4 regions of the Streptomyces sp. NBC_00457 genome follow, and region 2 is predicted to be linked to each of the others. Evidence: riboswitches for the same ligand, from Rfam matches in the RefSeq annotation. Region 2 holds a riboswitch; each other region holds the start of a gene.
The links. Region 2 has a riboswitch for cobalamin ahead of OG828_RS10765 (energy-coupling factor ABC transporter permease). Riboswitches for the same ligand answer to the same signal wherever they lie in the genome.
Positions count from the first base shown of each region.

Region 1: linked by a shared signal. The riboswitch ahead of OG828_RS37805 (cobalamin biosynthesis protein) and the one ahead of OG828_RS10765 (energy-coupling factor ABC transporter permease) in region 2 are both predicted to bind cobalamin.
Region 3: linked by a shared signal. The riboswitch ahead of OG828_RS17635 (ribonucleoside-diphosphate reductase subunit alpha) and the one ahead of OG828_RS10765 (energy-coupling factor ABC transporter permease) in region 2 are both predicted to bind cobalamin.
Region 4: linked by a shared signal. The riboswitch ahead of metE (5-methyltetrahydropteroyltriglutamate--homocysteine S-methyltransferase) and the one ahead of OG828_RS10765 (energy-coupling factor ABC transporter permease) in region 2 are both predicted to bind cobalamin.

Region 1 is NZ_CP107905.1:8,272,971-8,278,142, forward strand. It holds gene cobN (cobaltochelatase subunit CobN) at 1-450, opposite strand, end outside; gene OG828_RS37800 (cobyric acid synthase) at 447-1,994, opposite strand; gene OG828_RS37805 (cobalamin biosynthesis protein) at 1,991-2,932, opposite strand; cobalamin riboswitch at 3,035-3,174, opposite strand; gene OG828_RS37810 (DUF397 domain-containing protein) at 3,413-3,625, shown strand; gene OG828_RS37815 (hypothetical protein) at 3,646-3,867, opposite strand; gene OG828_RS37820 (inorganic phosphate transporter) at 3,898-5,136, opposite strand.
Region 2 is NZ_CP107905.1:2,348,982-2,354,153, forward strand. It holds gene OG828_RS10760 (glycoside hydrolase family 2 TIM barrel-domain containing protein) at 1-1,422, opposite strand, end outside; cobalamin riboswitch at 1,615-1,799, shown strand; gene OG828_RS10765 (energy-coupling factor ABC transporter permease) at 1,830-2,522, shown strand; gene OG828_RS49500 (energy-coupling factor ABC transporter substrate-binding protein) at 2,519-3,223, shown strand; gene cbiQ (cobalt ECF transporter T component CbiQ) at 3,229-3,978, shown strand; gene OG828_RS10780 (ATP-binding cassette domain-containing protein) at 3,975-4,808, shown strand; gene OG828_RS10785 (methylmalonyl-CoA mutase family protein) at 5,136-5,172, shown strand, end outside.
Region 3 is NZ_CP107905.1:3,924,815-3,929,986, forward strand. It holds gene OG828_RS17610 (carbon starvation CstA family protein) at 1-377, shown strand, start outside; gene OG828_RS17615 (YbdD/YjiX family protein) at 349-549, shown strand; gene OG828_RS17620 (DUF3311 domain-containing protein) at 691-945, shown strand; gene mctP (monocarboxylate uptake permease MctP) at 942-2,573, shown strand; gene OG828_RS17630 (GNAT family N-acetyltransferase) at 2,695-3,201, shown strand; cobalamin riboswitch at 3,255-3,383, shown strand; gene OG828_RS17635 (ribonucleoside-diphosphate reductase subunit alpha) at 3,506-5,172, shown strand, end outside.
Region 4 is NZ_CP107905.1:2,577,908-2,583,079, reverse strand. It holds gene OG828_RS11835 (extracellular solute-binding protein) at 1-1,282, opposite strand, end outside; gene metE (5-methyltetrahydropteroyltriglutamate--homocysteine S-methyltransferase) at 1,502-3,820, opposite strand; cobalamin riboswitch at 3,972-4,197, opposite strand; gene OG828_RS11825 (SpoIIE family protein phosphatase) at 4,196-5,172, opposite strand, start outside.

The DNA of each region.
Region 1 (5,172 bases), 5.9 Mb from region 2:
CGCGACAAGAGAACGCTCGCCATGGACGCCGTACTCCGGCATCTTCTGCGGCTCGACGAACCCCTCACCCGTCAGCAGCACGGTGTCGGACAGGAACCGCGCCAGCTCGGTCAGGTTGGCGGGCCCGCCCTCGACGAGATACCGCAGCGCCTCCGCCACCACACCCGCGGGCACGGAGGACTCGGCCATCAACTCCGCGTCGGGCACGGCCTCTCCACCGAGCAGCACGGTGGGAATGCCGGACGCCTTGAGCGCGGCGAGCCCGTCCTCCCAGGCCCGTTTGCCGCCCAGCAGCCGTACGACGGCGATGTCCGCGCCCTCGACGAGGCCGGGGAGTTCCTGGTCGACGTCCACGCGGGTCGGGTTGCCGATCCGGTAGTCGGCACCGGAAGCGGCCCGGGCCGCCAACAGATCCGTGTCGGCGGTCGACAACAACAACACTGTGCTCATGCGGGCGCTCCCGGTGGAATGAAAGGCAGTCCTTGCGGCGCGCCCGACTCGATGAGCCGCCAGAGCGCGTCCGTGTCCGCGTGCTGTTCGATCAGATCGCCGAGCCGGTCGAGCTGCTCCTCGCGCAGCGCGGCGAACGACATGTCGGGGGCCGGCACGAAACGGCGGCCCGCGGCGGCGGCCACCTCACGCAGGAAGGCCCGCCGGAAACCGTCCGACTCCAGCGAGCCGTGCCAGTGCGTACCCCAGGTCTGGCCGACCCGGCACCCGTCCAGGAAGGGTTCGCCGCCTACGACTTCGGCGACCCCGTGATGGATCTCGTACCCCTCGACGCTCTCGCCGAGGGCTTCCCCGGTCGGCCGGGTGAGGGTCTTCTCCCGCGCGAACCGCACCCGGACGGGCAGCACCCCGAGGCCCTCGACCTGCCCGCGCCGGCTCTCGACCTCGTCCTCGATGTGCTCGCCGAGGACCTGGAACCCACCGCAGACACCGAGGATGGGCCGCTGCTCGGCGGCCCTCCGCGCAAGGGCGTCCGCGAGGCCACGCTCCCGCAGCCACTCCAGGGCGCGGACGGTCCCCCGAGTCCCCGGTATCACCACCAGATCCGCGTCCGCCAGCTCCTCCGGCCGGTCCACGAACCGCACCACGACGCCGGGTTCGGCGGCGAGCGCGTCGACGTCGGTGAAGTTGGACATGAGCGGGACGGCGCAGACGGCGACCCGGAGCACGTCCTCGCCGACGGGGGAGGAGACGGCGGACTCCCTCACCGTCCCCCGCAGGGAGACCCTCCCCCACTCTCGGCTTCGCTCGAGCGGGGGGACCCCCATCCCGTCCTCCTCGTCGATCCCGAGCCCGTGCCGGAAGGGCAGGACGCCGTACGTCCGCCGCCCCGTGAGGTCGTGCAGCATGTCGAGGCCGGGCTCCAACAGGCTGACGTCCCCCCGGAACTTGTTGACGAGGAACCCGGCGACGAGCTCCTGATCCTCGCGCGAGAGCAGCGCGACGGTCCCGAAGAAGGAGGCGAAGACGCCCCCACGGTCGATGTCACCCACCACAAGCACCGGCAGCCCGGCATTGCGGGCGATGCCCATGTTGACGATGTCGGTCCGCCGCAGATTGATCTCGGCCGGAGAGCCGGCTCCCTCACAGATCACCGCGTCATACGTGCCCCGCAACTCGGCGAGACAGTCGAGCACGGTCCCGAGCAGCCGCTCCTGCCGCCCCCCGTGATACCCGCGCGCACTCAGCTCCCCCACGGGCTTCCCCATGAGCACGACCTGACTGCTCTGCTCGCCACCGGGCTTGAGCAGCACGGGATTCATCAGCGCGGTCGGCTCGACGCGACAGGCCTGCGCCTGCATGGCCTGCGCCCGCCCGATCTCCGCGCCCTCCCGCGTCACGAACGAATTGAGGGACATGTTCTGCGCCTTGAACGGCGCGACCTTGACCCCCTGCCGCACCAGCCACCGGCAGATCCCGGCGGTGACGACGCTCTTGCCGGCGTCGGAGGTGGTGCCGGCGACGAGGAGTCCACCGCCTGTCATGAGGTACGCCCCTTCACGATGCGGCGCGCGGCGACACAGACGCCGAGCGCGAGCCAGCCGACGCGCCTGGACAGTCGTACCGCCGCCTCGATGTCCTGCGTACCGACGGTCCGCCCGGCCTCGTTCAGCACGGGCCGGTGCTCGACCCGTCCGCCGTACGACAGGGTCCCGCCCAGCCGCACGCCCAGTGCTCCCGCGAACGAGGCCTCCACGGGCCCGGCGTTGGGGCTCGGGTGCTTGGCGGCATCGGTGCGCCAGGCTCGTACGGCCCCACGGGGGTCACCGCCGGCGAGGGCGGCGAGTACGGCGGTCAGCCGCGATCCCGGCCACCCCGCCAGGTCGTCGAGCCGGGCCGAAGCCCAGCCGTACCGCCGGTACTTGGGCGACTTGTGCCCCACCATGGCGTCGAGCGTGTTCACGGCCCGGAACCCGACGAGCCCGGGAACGCCCCCCACGGCGCCCCACACCAGCGCCCCGACCACGGCATCGGAGGTGTTCTCGGCGACGGACTCCACGACGGCCCGAGCGATCCCGTCCGCATCGAGCGCCTGCGGATCCCGCCCGCACAGATGCGGCAGCCGCGCCCGCGCCCCCTCGACGTCCCCCGCCTCCAGCGCACGCCCGATGCCCCGGGCCTCCCGGCCAAGCGAAGTCCCCCCGACGACCGCCCAGGTGGCGGCGCCGGTCAGAGCGACGGATGCGGCGGGGGACGTACGTACGACCCGAGCGGCGAGTGCCCCGACGGCCACGGCGCCACCGGCGCACACGGCAGTGTGCAGTGCGCCCCACCCGCGATGGTCGCGCCACAACACCTTTTCCACGGCCCCGGCGGCCCGCCCGAACGCGGCGACCGGATGCCCCCGGCGCGGATCGCCGAGCAGCAGGTCGCCGAGGAGTCCGGCGGCGGCGCCGTACGCGAATTCGCGATCGGCACGCATGGAGCTCAGCCGACCGCGGGGTCAGACAGAGACCTGGTACTGCACCTCGAACGGCAGCCGAGCATCGCGATATGTCCTCACTCAGGGTGTCCACGCCCTGGTTCGACGAGACCGGCGGCGAGAGTTCCTGGCTCCCGGGGCTTACTACCCCGGTGACAGTGGCGGGACCGCGCCGGATTCACACCGGCTTCCTCTTCTGCCGCCGTACATGGCCCCGGCAGTCCACCACGGGGTTGGAACGGCCGTCAACTTGCCGTTGACCTGCGGCGGGAGAGTGTGCTGAGGCCCACATGAGGGCCGGTTTGGCTCTGGTCGACCGAATCCGGCATCTCTAGACTGAAAAGGAGAATTCGGGGAGCGGTACTGGGGGCTGTCGAGACCCATTCCTCGGGGGGCCTGCGGCGCCGTACACCGTGACGCTACGGTTTTCGGCGTGGTGGACACCTCTGGGGGACCGGCTCTCGAGCCGAGGAGGTCTGCGTGGTCGACGAGGGTCCGTCCGCGAACAACTGGCGCGTCAGCAGCTATTCAGTTACCGGCGAGACCTGCGTCGCGGTCGCCGAGGCCGCGGAAGGTGTGCTGGTCCGCGACACGAAGGAGCCGGCCGGAGAGGCGCTCATCCATCTCGCACGCACCCCATGGCACTTGTTCCTCGCCGGGGTGAGATCCCAGGGGTTCAGCACCGCGACATGAGAGGTGGTGCGGCCGGTCTGTCAGGCGACGATCAGATAGATCCCGTAGCCCACCGCCGCCGCGCAGGCGGCGAAGCAGGTGTACGCGCCGGTGACCGCGAGTGCGGCGGAGTCGCCCTGGGACGCGGCGCGTTCGCGGCGGGAGAGGCCCGCGACGCCGAGGGTGAACAGGGACACGAGGGCCACGGTGATCACGAGGCTGACGCCGAAGACGGAGCCGAGGGCCGCCCAGTCGATCTTCATGTTGCTGCTTCCTTGAGTACGGGGTGAGGGTCAGACCGTGGCTTGCGAAGGCGCCGGTTCGGAGGCCGGGGCGGGGATCGTGGCCGTCAGCTCGTCGGTCGCGGTGCCCGCGGGCGGCGGGGTCACCGCGGCGATCGCCGTCGTCACCACGCCGGCCGGTTCCTCCGCCGTGTCGTTGACGTTCGTGTGGTCGACGACCTCGCGGCGGGAGCGCAGCCAGATCGCGGCGCTGGAGGCGATCAGGAAGACGGCGACCAGGGCGGTGCCCCAGCTGCCGAAGCCGGTCACGTACTCCGCGATCGCTCCGACCAGCGCGGCCGCCGGCAGCGTCAGGCCCCAGGCGACGAACATCCGGGTGGCCGTGGACCAGCGGACGACGCCGCCCTTGCGGCCGAGGCCCGCGCCCATCACGGAGCCGGAGACCGAGTGCGTGGTGGAGAGGGAGAAGCCGAGGTGGGAGGAGGCCAGGATGACCGTGGCCGCGCTGGTCTGGGCGGCGAAGCCCTGTTGCGGCTGGAGGTCGGTCAGGCCCTTGCCCATGGTGCGGATGATGCGCCAGCCGCCGAGGTAGGTGCCGAGTGCGATGGCCACGCCCGCGGAGAGGATCACCCAGGTGGGAGGGTTCGAGCCGGGGGCGATGGCGCCGCCGGTGACCAGGGCGAGGGTGATGATGCCCATCGTCTTCTGCGCGTCGTTGGTGCCGTGGGCGAGCGAGACCAGGCCCGCGGAGGCGATCTGCCCGGCGCGGTAGCCCTTCTCGGAGGCGTTGCTGCCCTCGGCCTTCTTGCCCAGGGAGTACATCAGCTTCGTCGCGAGCATCGCTGCGATACCGGCGACCAGCGGGGCGGCGATCGCCGGGATCAGCACCTTGGTGACGAGCACGTCGCCGTGGACCGCGCCGACGCCGGCCGAGGCGATGGTGGCGCCGATCAGGCCGCCCATCAGGGCGTGCGAGGAACTGGAGGGGAGACCGACCAGCCAGGTCAGCAGGTTCCAGAGAATCGCGCCGACCAGGGCGGCGAAGATGACCTCGGGACGTATGCCGGTCTCGTCGACGAGCCCCTTGGAGATGGTGTTGGCGACCTCCACCGAGAGGAAGGCGCCGACGAGGTTGAGTACGGCGGACATCGCCACCGCGACCTTGGGTCTGAGCGCACCGGTCGAGATGGTGGTGGCCATCGCGTTGGCGGTGTCGTGGAAACCGTTCGTGAAATCGAACGCGAGAGCGGTGATCACCACAATCGCGAGGATCAGCGAGAAGCTTTCCATTTACCCAGGCAATCGTTCGAGGTCGTTGGCCGGTTG
Region 2 (5,172 bases):
GCCGTGGGTTTCGAGGTTGGTCTCGTCGACGATGTACAGGCCGTATTCGTCGGCGAGTTCGAGCCAGATCGGGTTGTCCGGGTAGTGCGAGGTCCGGACGGTGTTCATGTTCATCCGCTTGATGACCTCGATGTCCAGCACCATGTCCGCGCGGGTGAGCGCGGTGCCGCGGGCCGGGTGCATCTCGTGCCGGTTGGTGCCGCGGAAGGAGACGGGCTTGCCGTTGATGCGCATCAGCCCGTCCTTGAGCGCGAACTCGCGGAAGCCGACGCGGTGGGAAAGGGTTTCGATCACCTTTCCGGCGGGGTCGCGCAGCCGCAGGACGGCGGTGTAGAGGTTCGGGTGCTCCGCCGACCACAACTGCGGTGCCGGTACGGCCTTTTGAGCCTGTACGGTCGCGTCCTCCCCCGCCGCTCCGACCTCGGCGGTCTGCTGCAGGGGCCGGGACCAGACGGCGTGGCCCCGGTCGTCGTACAACTGCGTCTCGACGGTGTACCGGCCGCCGCCCGCGGTGCCGTACGCCCGCACGCTCGCCGTCACCGACAGCTCGGCGGCCGTGTAGTCGTCGCTCAGCGGGGTGTCCAGCTTGAAGTCGCGCAGGTGCACGGCCGGGGTGGAGTACAGGTAGACCGAGCGGAAGATGCCGCTCAGCCGGATCATGTCCTGGTCCTCCAGCCAGTCACCGTCGGAGTAGCGGTACACCTCCACGGCGATCTGGTTGGTGCCGGGCTTGAGGTGCTCGGTGATGTCGTACTCGGCGGGGGTGTAGGAGTCCTCGTGGTAGCCGACCAGTTCGCCGTTGATCCACACGTAGTGGGCCGACTTGACGCCCTCGAAGTGCAGGAAGGTCCGCCGGCCCGCCCAGTCCTTCGGGACCGTGAAGGTGCGCCGGTACTGGCCGACCGGGTTGTAGCGGGTCGGGGCGGCCGGGGGCTGGGACTCCTCCCCCAGGCCGTTGGGCCCCCACCAGGGGTAGGTGATGTTGACGTAGATCGGGAAGTCGTAGCCGTGCAGCTGCCAGACCGACGGGACGGGGAGGGTGTCCCAGTCCTTGTCGTCGACGTCCGTGCGGTAGAAGTCGGCGTTCCGGTCGTCGGGGCGGTCGGCGTAGGCGAACTTCCAGGTCCCGTCGAGGCTCTGCCGGTACGGCGAGCGGGTGCGGTCGGCGGCCAGTGCCTGTCTCACGTCCGCGTACGGCATGAGGGTGGTGTGCGGCGGCTCGGTGCCGACCTGGAAGAGGGCGATGTTGCCGTTCCACTCGGGAGTGGCGTCCGGCGCGGCACGCCTGGTTGACGCGTGGGCCGGCGCGGACGACAGGGCGAGGGCGCCGAGGACGGCGGCGGACGACTCGAGGAGACGGCGGCGGCTGATGACCGGCCGTTGGGCGGGAGAGGAGTGCTGGTGCGCGTGCGGGTGCGGCATGACCGAGACCTTCCTCAGAACGACAGTGCGCTGCACCTACTGGGTGCTTGCGTCGGATCCTGTCCATATCACTAGGTTCCGAACGCCTCAGAAGCAACATTCCTGTCGGACTTTGTTGAGTCCTGATCGTGTGGCCATGTGCAACCGTCCGCACGCCCCCATGCGCGGCTTGTCACCACCCCACACCGCGCACTACTGTCACCACGCCTTGGTGAACGGGAAATCGGTGCGATACCGGTGCGGCCCTCGCCACTGTGAATCGGGAAGTCCGGCTCCGGCCCTCACGGGCAGCCACTGGGTCCTCCAGGACCCGGGAAGGCGGAGCACGGGCGGTGGTACCCGTCAGCCAGGAGACCGGCCAAGGCGCGTCAACCATCCACGAGGTGCTGGAGAGGGTCTGCTGAGCCATGCACATTGCCGAGGGTTTCCTTCCTCCGGCGCACGCGGTCGCCTGGGGCGTCGCGTCCGCGCCGTTCGTCGTCCACGGAGCCCGGTCACTCACCCGTGAAGTCAGGGAGCACCCGGAGAGCACCCTGCTCCTCGGCGCCTCCGGAGCCTTCACGTTCGTCCTGTCGGCCCTCAAACTGCCGTCGGTGACCGGGAGTTGCTCCCACCCCACCGGCACCGGACTGGGCGCCATCCTGTTCCGGCCGCCGGTGATGGCGGTGCTGGGCACCATCACCCTGCTCTTCCAGGCGCTGCTGCTGGCCCACGGCGGCCTGACCACGCTCGGCGCCAACGTGTTCTCGATGGCGATCGTCGGGCCCTGGGCCGGATACGGGATCTACCGGTTGCTCCGGCGGTACGACGTGCCGCTGATGGTCGCCGTCTTCTTCGGCGCGTTCGTCGCCGACCTGTCCACCTACTGCGTCACCAGCGTCCAGCTGGCGCTCGCGTTTCCCGACCCGAGCAGTGGATTCCTGGGCGCGCTGGGCAAGTTCGGGTCCATCTTCGCCGTGACGCAGATCCCGCTCGCGGTGAGCGAGGGACTGCTCACGGTGCTGGTGATGCGGCTGCTCGTGCAGTCGAGCAAGGGCGAGCTGACCCGGCTCGGCGTGCTGCTCACCAGGAAGGCGAGCACCGAGGCGGTGGCCCGATGAAGCGGAACACGAAGATCAACCTCCTGCTGCTGCTCGCCGTCGTCGCCCTCGCGGTGCTGCCGCTGGCGCTGGGCCTCGGCGACGACAAGGAGGAGCCGTTCGCGGGCGCCGACGGTGAGGCGGAGGCGGCGATCACCGAGATCGAGCCGGACTACGAGCCCTGGTTCTCGCCGCTGTACGAGCCCCCCTCCGCCGAGATCGAGTCGGGCCTGTTCGCCCTCCAGGCAGCCATCGGCGCCGGCGCCCTCGCCTACTACTTCGGCGTGCGGCGCGGGCGACGGCAGGGTGAGCAGCGGGCGCTGGCGCGGCAGGGCACCTATGCCGCGGCGGACGAACGGACCGCACGCACCGTGGGCTCCGCGGCCGAGCCCGACGACCAGGCCGTACGCGACGTGGACGCCGCCTCCGACGGCCATGCCGCACGCGATGCCGAGGCCGCGACCGGCGACCAGACCGCACCCGGCGGGGAAGCCGCGCGCCGTGACCAAGCCACGCACGAACCCGACGTGGACGCCGTGCACCACGACAAGGCCACGCTCCAGCCCGACAGGGCCGCCGCGCGCCGTGACCAAGCCACGCACGAACCCGACGTGGACGCCGCGCGCCACGACAAGGCCACGCACCAGCCCGACAGGGCCGCCGCGCGCCATGACAAGGCCGCGCACCAGCCCGGTGGCACGCGTGGCGCCGGGCAGGGCTGACGCGCGTGCTGCCCATCGACGCGGCGGCGCACAGCAGCCGCTGGCGCCGCCGCCACCCCGTGGACAAGGCCGTGCTCGGGCTCGGCCTCACCGTGCTGGCGATCTCGCTGCCGCCGTGGCCGGGCGCGGCCCTGGTGCTGCTGACCGCGCTCGCCGTGCTGCTGGGCCCGGCGGGCGTGCCCGGCCGCAAGCTGTGGCGGGCCTACCGTGTCCCGCTGGGCTTCTGCGTGACCGGCGCGGCCACCCTGTTGGTGCAGGTCGGCGGCCCGGACGGGTTCCTGACCCTGGCCGACGAGGGACCTGTGCGCGCCGGGGAACTGCTGCTGCGCACCTCGGCCGCCTCGCTCGGCGTGCTGCTGTTCGCGTTCACCACACCCATGTCCGATTTGCTGCCGCGTCTGGTGAAGGCCGGGATTCCCGCGCCGGTCGTCGACGTCGCGCTGGTGACGTATCGCATGAGCTTCCTGCTGCTGGACTCGATGCGCCGGATCCGGGAGGCGCAGGCCGCGCGGCTCGGGCACACCACGCGGGCCGCCGCCTGGCGTTCGCTGGCCGGGCTCGGCGCGACCGCGTTCGTGCGGGCCTTCGACCGGGCGACGCGGCTGCAGGCCGGGCTCGCCGGGCGCGGCTACGACGGCACCCTGCGCGTCCTGGTGCCCGAGGCCCGCATCTCCGTCCGCTTCACGGCCGTGAGCGTGGCACTGCTCGCGACGCTGGCCGCCCTCACCCTCGTACTGGAAAGGCCGCTGACATGAGCGACGCCGCCCTCGTCGCCCTGCGGGGCGCGTCTTTCGCCTACGAGGACGGTCCGGACGTGCTCGACGGGCTCGACTTCGAGGTGCGTGAGGGGCGTGCGCTCGCGCTGCTCGGGCGCAACGGCACCGGTAAGACGACGCTGATGCGGCTGCTGAGCGGGGGGCTGCGGCCGCACAGCGGGGAGTTGACGCTCGACGGGAAGCGGGTGACGTACGACCGGAAAGGACTGACGCGGCTGCGGACCACCGTGCAGCTGGTGGTGCAGGACCCGGACGACCAGCTGTTCGCCGCGTCCGTCGCGCAGGACGTGTCGTTCGGGCCGCTGAACCTCGGGCTGCCCGATCCGGACGTGCGGGCGCGGGTGGACGAGGCGCTGGCCGCGCTGGACATCGCTGCCCTGGCCGACCGGCCCACGCATCTGCTGTCCTACGGGCAGCGCAAGCGGACGGCGATCGCGGGCGCGGTCGCGATGCGGCCCCGGGTGCTGATCCTGGACGAGCCGACCGCGGGGCTCGACCCCGACGGCCAGGAACGGCTGCTCGCCACCCTCGGCGCCCTGCGCACGGGCGGCACCACGGTGGTGATGGCGACGCACGACGTGGACCTCGCCCTGCGCTGGGCCGACGACACGGCCCTGCTCACCCCGTCCGGAGTACACACCGGCCCGGCCGCCGAGATCCTGGCCCGCACCGACCTCCTCCAGCAGGCCGGCCTGCGGCTGCCGTGGGGCGTCGCGGCGGCCCAAGTACTCTGCGCGCACGGCCTGTTGGCCACGACGGCAACGGGCCCGCGCACTCCCGAGGAACTAGCCGCGATGGTGGTGGTCTAACCGCACCTGGCAAGCGCCCCGAAGGGGCGCGGGGCTGTATCGATGTGCGGCTCCGCCGCGTGGGCGCGACCAGCCCCCACAGACCCGCACGCGACCGACGGCCCGCGGGGAGGTCCAAGCGGACCCGGCGAAGCAAGATGCGGGACAACAGCGCCCCGAAGGGGCGCGGGGAACTGCGCGACCAGCCCCCACAGACCCGCACGCGACCGACGGCCCGCGCCCCCGCGGCGGAACCGCACATGAGGAACCGGTCACAGCAGCGGCGAGGGCAAGGTCACAGCCTGTTGCTCTGCTCCTGTTCAAGGGCTCTCGCCTAGCATCCCGAGCATGACAGTCCTGCCCAATGACGGGCTCTCGACGGCCG
Region 3 (5,172 bases), 1.6 Mb from region 2:
TCACCCTGACCGCCAGCTGGCAGAAGGTGTTCTCCTCCGATCCGAAGGTCGGCTTCTTCAAGCAGCGCCAGGTGTTCCAGGACGCCATCGACCGGGGCGAGGTGCTGGCGCCCGCCAAGTCGATGGACGACATGCGCACCGTGGTCACCAACTCCACGGTGGACGGCGTCCTCACCGGGATCCTGGCGCTCCTGATCGTCGTCGTGATCGTCGACGCGACCCGCGTCTGCGTCCGGCACGTCCGCCGCCCGGCCCTGTCCACGCTGAGCGAGGCACCGTACGTCGAGTCCAAGATCGTCGCCCCGGCCGGGCTGATCCCGACCCGGGAGGAGAAGGAGGAGGAGCGCGATGCGGTCGGCAGTGGCACGGGCTCTTAGGGGCGTGCGCTGGTACGTGCGGGAGCTGACCGACGAGTCGGCGTACGACCGTTATGTCGCGCACGTACGGAAAGACCACCCTCAGGCCGAGGTGCCGTCCCGGCGTGACTTCGAGCGGATGCGCACGGACCGGCAGGAGGAGGACCCGCGCCAGGGCTTCCGCTGCTGCTGAACACGCCTGGTGAGCCCCCGAATGAGGATGCCCGGTGAGGATCGCGCCCGGAATGCGGACGAGGCCTTCCGCTTTCGCGACACCGTGACCTAGATTGCCTGCGCGTTACACAGGTGATCAGTGAGGGGACGGAGCCGGCGGATGTCACAAACATCGGAAGTGAACAGAGGGACGGTGACACCCGCCAGGGTCGTCATCGCGCTCTGCCTATTCGCGCCCTTCGTGGCGATGCTGTGGGTGGGTTCGTACGCGAAGGAAGACCCGGCCTTCATCGGCATCCCGTTCTTCTACTGGTACCAGATGGCCTGGGTGGTCCTCTCCACCGTGCTGACGATGGTCGCGTACAAGCTGTGGCAGCGTGACCAGCGGGCACGCAAGGGGGGTGCCGGAAAGTGAAGGACGGCGTGAACGGCGTCGCACTCGCCGTCTTCATCCTCTTCTTCGTGGCCGTCACGGTCATGGGCTTCTTGGCCTCGCGCTGGCGCAGGGCCGCGAACGACCAGACCCTGGACGAATGGGGCCTGGGCGGGCGCTCGTTCGGCACCTGGATCACCTGGTTCCTGCTCGGCGGCGACCTGTATACGGCGTACACCTTCGTCGCCGTACCGGCGGCGATCTACGCGGCGGGCGCGGCCGGCTTCTTCGCGGTGCCCTACACGATCCTCATCTACCCGATGATGTTCGTCTTCCTGCCGCGGCTGTGGTCGGTCTCGCACAAGCACGGCTACGTCACCACGTCGGACTTCGTCCGGGGCCGCTACGACTCCAAGGGGCTGTCACTGGCGGTCGCCGTCACCGGCATCCTCGCCACGATGCCGTACATCGCGCTCCAACTGGTCGGCATCCAGGCCGTCCTTGACGTGATGGGCGTCGGCGGCGGCGAGGACACCAACTGGTTCATCAAGGACCTGCCGCTGCTGATCGCCTTCGGCGTGCTGGCCGCGTACACGTACTCCTCGGGTCTGCGGGCGCCTGCGCTGATCGCGTTCGTGAAGGACGCGCTGATCTACATCGTCATCGCGGTCGCGGTCATCTACATCCCGATCAAGCTGGGCGGGTTCGACGACATCTTCGCCAAGGCGAGCGCCGCGTTCAGCCAGACCAACCCGGCGACGGGCGCGCCACGCGGTGCGACGGTCCCGGGCGACGCGACCCAGTGGACGTACGCCACCCTGGCCCTCGGCTCGGCGCTCGCGCTGTTCATGTACCCGCACTCGGTGACGGCCGTGCTCTCCAGCCGCAGCCGTGACGTCATCCGCCGCAACTCCACGATCCTGCCGCTGTACTCGCTGATGCTGGGCCTGCTCGGTCTGCTCGGCTTCATGGCGATCGCGGCCGGAATCAAGGTGGAGAACGGCCAGTTGGCGATCCCGCAGCTGTTCGAGACCATGTTCCCCGACTGGTTCGCGGGCGTGGCCTTCGCGGCGATCGGCATCGGCGCGCTGGTGCCGGCGGCGATCATGTCCATCGCGGCGGCCAACCTCTTCACCCGCAACATCTACAAGGACTTCATCAAGCCGGACGCCACACCGGCGCAGGAGACCAAGGTCTCCAAGCTGGTGTCCCTGCTGGTGAAGGTGGGCGCACTGGTCTTCGTCCTGACCATGGACAAGACGGTGGCGATCAACTTCCAACTGCTGGGCGGCATCTGGATCCTCCAGACCTTCCCGGCCCTGGTCGGCGGCCTCTTCACCCGCTGGTTCCACCGCTGGGCCCTGCTCGCCGGCTGGGCGGTCGGCATGATCTACGGCACGGTCGCCGCGTACGGCGTCGCCTCCCCGACCCAGGACCACTTCGGCGGCTCCAACAAGGAGATCCCCGGCATCGGCGAGATCGGCTACATCGGCCTCACGGCGTTCGTCCTGAACGTGCTGGTGACGGTCGTCCTCACCTTCGCCCTCAAGGCGATGAAGGCCCCCGAGGGCGTGGACGAGACAAGCCCGGAGGACTACACAGGCGAGGCGGGCGACCCGGGAGTCAAGACGGAACTGCCGCCGGCTACGGCGGCTGCAGCGCCCCATTAGGGGCGCGGGGCTGTATCGATTTGCGGCTCCGCCGCGTGGGCGCGACCAGCCACGACGAACCCGCAGCGGGCCGCCGAAATCAAGCACCACGGCGGCCCGCTCTTCATGCACACTCACCCGCATGGACATAGTGATCCGGCGCGTAGAACCCACCGAATACGGAACCCTCGGCGACATCACAGCCCAGGCCTACCTCCAGGACGGCCTCCTGACCTTCGGCGAGAGCGACTGGTACCTCGGTGAGCTGAAGGACGTGGCGAAGCGCGCCGCCGCGGCCGACGTTCTCGTAGCCACACAGGGCGACCAACTCCTCGGCGGAGTCACCTTCGTCCCCTCCCCCGGCCCCATGGCCGAACTCGCCCGCCCCGGAGAGGCGGAGATCCGCATGCTGGCCGTGGCCCGGGCGGCCCGCGGAAGGGGCGCCGGAGAGGCCCTCGTCCGCGCGTGCGTCGAGCGGGCGAAAGCGACGGACGGCTGCACCGGCATGGTCCTGTCGACCCAGCCCTCGATGCACGCAGCCCACCGCATCTACGAACGTCTCGGCTTCACCCGAGCCCCGGAACGCGACTGGAACCCGATCCCGGAGCAGCCCGAGTTCACTCTCCTCACTTATCAGTTGACGCTCTGAAGCCGACCGCGACACAACATGTAGGGGTGTCACCGGAGCCGGGCACAAGATGTATGCTCATGCTCGCTGTCGCCGCAGGGGAATCCGGTGCGAATCCGGAACTGTCCCGCAACGGTGTACTCATGCGTGTTCATACACGTATGGGAGTCAGTCCGAGGACCTGCCGACAGCGCGCCCGGCCACCCGGCCGGTGCGCCCGACGTCCGGGCCTCGTGGAATGGGCCGGTGGGCGCGACGCCATGTGCGCTCGTGTGCTGCCCCCTGCCCTCCGCAAGGCCCCGTGCCGAGCGAGGGAGAGCCCCACGTGACCATCGCGCCAGCCGAACCGGCCTCAGCGATCCAGGACACCGACGGTCCGGGAACCGCACTGCTGCGGACCCTGACCGAGCTGACCGCCGACCTCCCCGACGCCGACCCCGGCCGGGTCGCCGCCGCCGCGCTGCGCGGCAGGTCGGCCCGGGCGGACGAGTCGGAGTTGCGCGAGCTGGCCACCGAGGCCGCGGCCGGCCTCATCTCGGAGGACCCCGTGTACTCCCGGCTGGCCGCCCGTCTCCTGACGATCGGCATCGCCGCCGAGGCGGCCTCGCAGGGTGTCACGTCGTTCTCCGAGTCGGTCGCCGTCGGCCATCGCGAGGGCCTCATCGCCGACCGCACCGCCGAGTTCGTACGGCTGCACACGGCCCGCCTGGACCACCTGATCGACCCTGCGGCCGACGACCGCTTCGGCTACTTCGGCCTGCGCACCCTGCACAGCCGCTACCTCCTCCGGCACCCCATCACCCGCAAGGTGATCGAGACGCCCCAGCACTTCATGCTCCGGGTCGCCGCAGGTCTGGCCGAAGACGACACCGCCCGCTCCGTCGACGAAGTCGCCGCGCTCTACGGGCTGATGAGCCGCCTCGACTACCTCCCCTCCTCCCCCACCCTCTTCAACTCCGGCACCCGGCACCCCCAGATGTCGTCCTGCTACCTCCTCGACTCACCCAAGGACGAGCTGGACTCCATCTACGACCGCTACCACCAGGTGGCCCGCCTCTCGAAGCACGCCGGCGGCATCGGCATCGCCTACTCCCGCATCCGCGCCCGCGGTTCACTGATCCGCGGCACGAACGGGCACTCCAACGGCATCGTCCCGTTCCTGAAGACCCTGGACGCCTCGGTCGCCGCCGTGAACCAGGGCGGCCGGCGCAAGGGCGCGGCGGCGGTGTACCTGGAGACCTGGCACTCCGACATCGAGGAGTTCCTGGAGCTGCGCGACAACACCGGTGAGGACGCCCGCCGTACGCACAATCTGAACCTGGCGCACTGGGTCCCGGACGAGTTCATGCGCCGGGTCAACGCGGACGGCGTGTGGTCCCTCTTCTCCCCCGCCGACGTGCCCGAACTGACCGACCTGTGGGGCGAGGAGTTCGACGCCGCGTATCAGAAGGCGGAGGCCGCGGGGCTCGCGCGCAAGACCATCCCGGCCCGTGATCTGTACGGCCGCATGATGCGCACCCTCGCGCAGACCGGCAACGGCTGGATGACCTTCAAGGACGCCGCCAACCGCACCGCCAACCAGACCGCCGAGCCCGGCCATGTCGTCCACTCCTCCAACCTCTGCACGGAGATCCTGGAGGTCACGGACGACGATGAGACGGCGGTGTGCAACCTGGGGTCGGTCAACCTCGGCGCGTTCGTGAACGACGGGGACATCGACTGGGAGCGGCTGGACGAGGCCGTCCGCACCGCCGTCACCTTCCTCGACCGCGTCGTCGACATCAACTTCTACCCGACCGAGCAGGCGGGCCGGTCCAACGCCAAGTGGCGTCCCGTGGGCCTCGGCGCGATGGGCCTCCAGGACGTCTTCTTCAAGCTGCGCCTGCCCTTCGACTCACCCGAGGCCAAGGCCCTCTCCACCCGCATCGCCGAGCGCATCATGCTGGCTTCGTACGAGGCCTCCGCCGACCTCGCCGAGCGCAACGGCCCCCT
Region 4 (5,172 bases), 230 kb from region 2:
CGACGCTCTCGGCGTACGCCTGGACGTTCGCTGCGGCCTTCTCCGCGCTCTCCGTGCCCTTGGCCACGGCCTCGATCTCCTTGCCCAGCCGGGTCGCGACCTGCTGCCAGGTGGTCACCTGGGGGAACGCCCGGGTGTTCTTCATCTGCGTGAAGAAGGCGTCCAGCAGCGGCTGGTCCGCGATGGCCGGGTCGTCCCAGGCGGAGATGACGGCCGGCAGCGAGCTGTATGCCTTGTACTGCGCGACCTGGGTGCTCGGCTCCGCGAGGTGGCGGACGAACTTCCAGGACGCGTCCGCGTTGTCGCTGTCGGCGAGTACGCCCCAACTGCCTCCGGCGGAGAAGGAGGCGCCGCTGGAGTCCCCGGCCGGCAGGGGCGCGGTGGCGACATGGGACGCCGTCCAGCCGTCCTTGCCCGCGGCCTTGTCGAGCTGGCCGATGACCCAAGGTCCCGTGATCATCGAAGCGGTCTTGCCGGAGGTGAAGTACGGCTGGGCGTCCAGGAAGGTGGGCGTGCTGGTGTCGGCGGCGCCCGAGGTGAAGAACGACGCGTTGTACTTGATCGCCTCGGCCATTTCCGGTGTGTCCAGGGTCCACTTGCCGTCGGATGAGAACAGCGAGCCGCCGGCCTGCCAGGCGTACATCGCGACGTCCTGGCCGTTGAAGATGTCCCAGCCGATGTCGGCTGCGAGGCCACGTCCGGCGCCGGCGTCCTGCATCGCCTTCAGGAAGGGAACCGTGTCCTTCCACGTCGTCGGCGCCTTCACGCCCGCCTTGTCGGCGAGGTCGGAGCGGTAGACGAGCGCGTAGGTGTAGGCGTACCAGGGGACCGTATAGGCCACGTTCTTGACGACACCCGCGTCCCAGAGACTCTTGAAGAAGGTGCCCTTGTCGACGAGTCCGTCCGGCACGGGCTGCAGGATCGACGGATCGAGGAACTGCGCCTGCGACTCGGGGAAGAACTGGGCGACATCGGGTCCCTTGCCCGCCGCGACCGCCGACTGGAGCTTGGTGTAGTACTCGCCGTTCGGGATCAGCGTGAAATTGACCTTGACGTCGGGGTTGTCGGCCTTGAAGGGCTCGATGACCTTCTCGAGCACATCGGCGTCGCCCTGGGCGGCCCAGACATCGACGCTGCCGGTGGCCGGAGAGTCGTCGACGGGCTCGGCGGTGCCCGTCGCGGCGGTGTCACCGCCGCGCCCGCAGCCCGCAAGGGCGAAGGTGCAGATGAGCGCTATACCGGCGGTCAGCCGTAGGGCGCCGCGGCGCAGGGAATGTGGCACGCGGGGGCTCCTGTCTCCTGAAGGCACTGAGGGCAGAGGTGCGATTCCAGGAAGGTATGGAGCGCGCATTTCGGCCAAGTGGCGCACCCGTCACGAATAATTTCGGAACTTGTAGCGAAATCCATTCGTCCCGATATGTGCAATCACCTCTGCTGCGGGGTCGTGTGCTGAATCCGGCCGGGGCGCACGGGGCGCCCCGGCCGGTGGGGAGGCAGGTGGTCAGGGTGTCGGCAGTTCGGCGCGGACCGTGTAGGCCGCGGCGACCAGGTTCTCCAGTGAGGAACGGGTCTCCGGCCAGGCGCGGGTCTTCAGGCCGCAGTCGGGGTTGACCCACAGCCGGTCGGCGGGGATCGCCTTCAGGGCGGTGCGCAGGAGTTCGGCCGCCTCCTCGGCGCTCGGCACGCGCGGGGAGTGGATGTCGTACACGCCGGGTCCGGCCTCGCGCGGATAGCCGTGGCCGGCGAGTTCACGGGCGACCTGCATATGGGAGCGGGCCGCCTCCAGGCTGATGACGTCCGCGTCGAGGTCGTCGATGGCCTGGACGATGTCGCCGAACTCGGCGTAGCACATGTGGGTGTGGATCTGGGTGTCCGGACGCACTCCGCTGGTGGTGAGGCGGAACGCCTCCGTGGCCCAGGCCAGGTAGGCGGGGTGGTCGGCGGCGCGCAGCGGCAGCGTTTCGCGCAGGGCCGGTTCGTCGACCTGGATCACCGAAGTTCCGGCCGTCTCAAGGTCGTTCACCTCGTCGCGCAGCGCCAGCGCGACCTGCCGGGCCGTCTCGCCGAGCGGCTGGTCGTCGCGGACGAAGGACCAGGCGAGCATGGTGACCGGGCCGGTGAGCATGCCCTTGACGGGGCGCGAGGTGAGGGACTGGGCATACGTCGTCCAGCGCACCGTCATCGGCTCGGGACGGGAGATGTCGCCGGCCAGGATCGGCGGGCGGACGTAGCGGGTGCCGTAGGACTGGACCCAGCCGTGCTGGGTGGCGAGGTAGCCGGTGAGCTGCTCGGCGAAGTACTGGACCATGTCGCCCCGTTCGGGCTCACCGTGCACCAGGACGTCCAGGCCGGTCTTCTCCTGGAAGGAGATCACCTCCTGGATCTCCGCCCTGATCCGGTCCTCGTAGCCGGCCGTGTCGATCCGGCCCGCCTTCAAGTCCGCCCGCGCCGCGCGCAGTTCGCCGGTCTGCGGGAACGAGCCGATGGTGGTGGTCGGCAGCGGCGGCAGGCCGAGGTGGGCGCGCTGGGCGGCGGCCCGCTCGGCGTACGGCTGGGAGCGGCGGGCGTCGGCGGCGGTGACGTCCGTGGCGCGGGCCCGTACGGCCGGGTCGCGGGTGATGGGGGAGTTGGCGCGGGAGGCCAGGTCGGCGCGGTTGGCGGCGAGTTCGGCGGTGATCGCGTCGGTGCCGCGGGCGAGGCCCTTGGCGAGGGTGACGATCTCGGCGGTCTTCTGCCGGGCGAAGGCGAGCCAGCGCAGGATCTGCGGCTCGATGTCCCGCTCGGCCGCCGTGTCGAGGGGGACGTGCAGCAGGGAGCAGGAGGCCGCGACGTCGACCCGGTCGGCCAGGCCCAGAAGGGTGCCGAGCGTGGTGAGCGACGCCGACAGGTCGTTGACCCAGATGTTGCGGCCGTCGACGACACCGGCGACCAGCTGCTTGCCGGGCAGCCCGCCGACCGCGGCGAGGGCGTCCAGATTGGCGGCGGCGGCGTCGGTGAAGTCCAGCGCGAGTCCGTCGACGGGGGCTTTGGCCAGCACCGGCAGTGCGTCGCCGAGCCGGTCGAAGTACGAGGCGATCAGCAGCCTCGGCCGGTCGGTGAGGGCGCCGAGCTCCCGGTACGCCCGCTCGGCGGCGTTCAGTTCGGCCGGGGTGCGGTCCTGGACGAGGGCGGGCTCGTCCAGCTGCACCCACTCGGCGCCGGCGGCGCGCAGGTCGGCGAGGACCTCGGCGTACACCGGGAGCAGCCGGTCGAGGAGGGTGATCGGGTCGAAGTCGGCGGCCACGCCGGGGGCGGGCTTGGCGAGCAGGAGGTAGGTGACGGGGCCGACCAGGACCGGACGCGCCGTCAGGCCCAGGGCGAGGGCTTCCTTCAGTTCGGTGACCTGCTTGGCGGAGTCCGCGGTGAACACCGTGTCCGGGCCCAACTCCGGCACCAGATAGTGGTAGTTGGTGTCGAACCACTTCGTCATCTCCAGCGGCGCCACGTCCTGGGTGCCGCGCGCCATGGCGAAGTAGCCGTCCAGGGCGTCCGCTTCGACGGCGGCGCGGTGCCGCTCGGGGATCGCGCCGACCATGACGGTGGTGTCGAGGACGTGGTCGTAGTACGAGAAGTCACCGGTCGGCACCTCGTGGATGCCGGCGCCGGACAGTTGCCGCCAGTTGCCGCTGCGCAGTTCGGCGGCGGTGGCGCGGAGGGCGTCGGCGGTGACGCGGCCCTTCCAGTAGCCCTCGATCGCCTTCTTCAGTTCCCGGCGCGGGCCCTGGCGGGGGTAGCCGTACACGGTGGCCCGTGCTGCCGCGGCTGCGGGCTTGCTTGTCACGGAGATCTCCTTCGCGAGATGAATCCCAGAGATCCCGGAGACGGGACGAGAACGCGAAGGGTGACCGACCGGACGGCAACGGCCACTGGCCGTCCGCTCGGTGGTACGCCGACCCGCCCTCGAGGTCACCGGGATGTCCGCGCACGAGTGGTTCGCACACGGGCAGTTGGCAGGTCTTCGGACTCACGGGCACGTCTCGTCGTCGTACGAGAGACATCTACTGGCCGTCGCTTCCCAGGCCCGTTTCACGGACCCAGTGCGTATGACGGCGGTCGTTCCCGTTCACCGCTGCGGGGCAGTCCCGGAATTTCACCGGGTTCCCTCTTGCGACGCATCCCGCCTGGCGGACGGGGCGAACCAGCTGCGTCGGCCAGCTTAACCCGCGGGAGGAAGTGGCTGCTCGAACCACACAACCTTGCCCGTGCTCACCCGAGTTGCCCCCCAGCGCTCTGACAGCTGGTCGACCAGGAACAGCCCGCGTCCGCCCTCGTCGCTCAGGCGGGCGTGGCGCATCCTCGGTACCACGGGGGAGTCGTCGCCGACCTCGCAGCGGAGCACGTCCGTGCACAGGAGCCGCAGGGTGATCGGGCGGGAGGCGAAGCGCACGGCGTTGGCGACCACCTCGCTGACCATCAGCTCGGTGGACTCCAGGAGGTCGTCGAGGCCCCAGCCGTGCAGGGTCCTGCGGGTCAGCCGGCGGGCCTGGCGGGCGGTCTGCGGGCGCGGAGCCATGTACCAGTAGGCGACGGTCTCCGGCAGGATGCCCTCGAACCGGGCCGCGAGCAGCGCGATGTCGTCGTCGCGGCCACCGGAGCCCAGGGTGCCGAGGGCCTGGTCGCACAGGCCTTCCAGGGTCGGCGGCGCGGATCCTGAACCAGTCGCGCGCAGCCGGGCGCACAGCCGCTCCACGCCGGTCATGACGTCCGAGTCGCGGGACTCGACCAGGCCGTCGGTGTACAGCAGCAGCGTCGCCCCGGTCGGCGCGTGGGTCTCGACGGACTCGAATCCGCCGCTGCCGACACCGATCGGCGCTCCGGGCGGGACGTCCAGCACCTCCACGCCGCCGTCGGGACGCAGCAGCACCGGCGGCAGATGTCCGGCGCTGGAGACGATCAGCCGGTGCAGTACGGGGTCGTACAACGCGTACAGACAGGTCGCGGTGTGCTCGCTGCCCAGGCGTCCCGCCTGCTCGTCGAGGTGGTGCAGCACCTCGTCCGGGGGCAGATCGAGCCCGGCCAGGGTCTGCACGCTGGTCCGCAGCTGGCCCATGATCGCGGCCGAGGTCATGGAGTGGCCCATCACATCGCCGATCACCAGGGCCACGCGGTTGCCGGGCAGCGGGATCGCGTCGT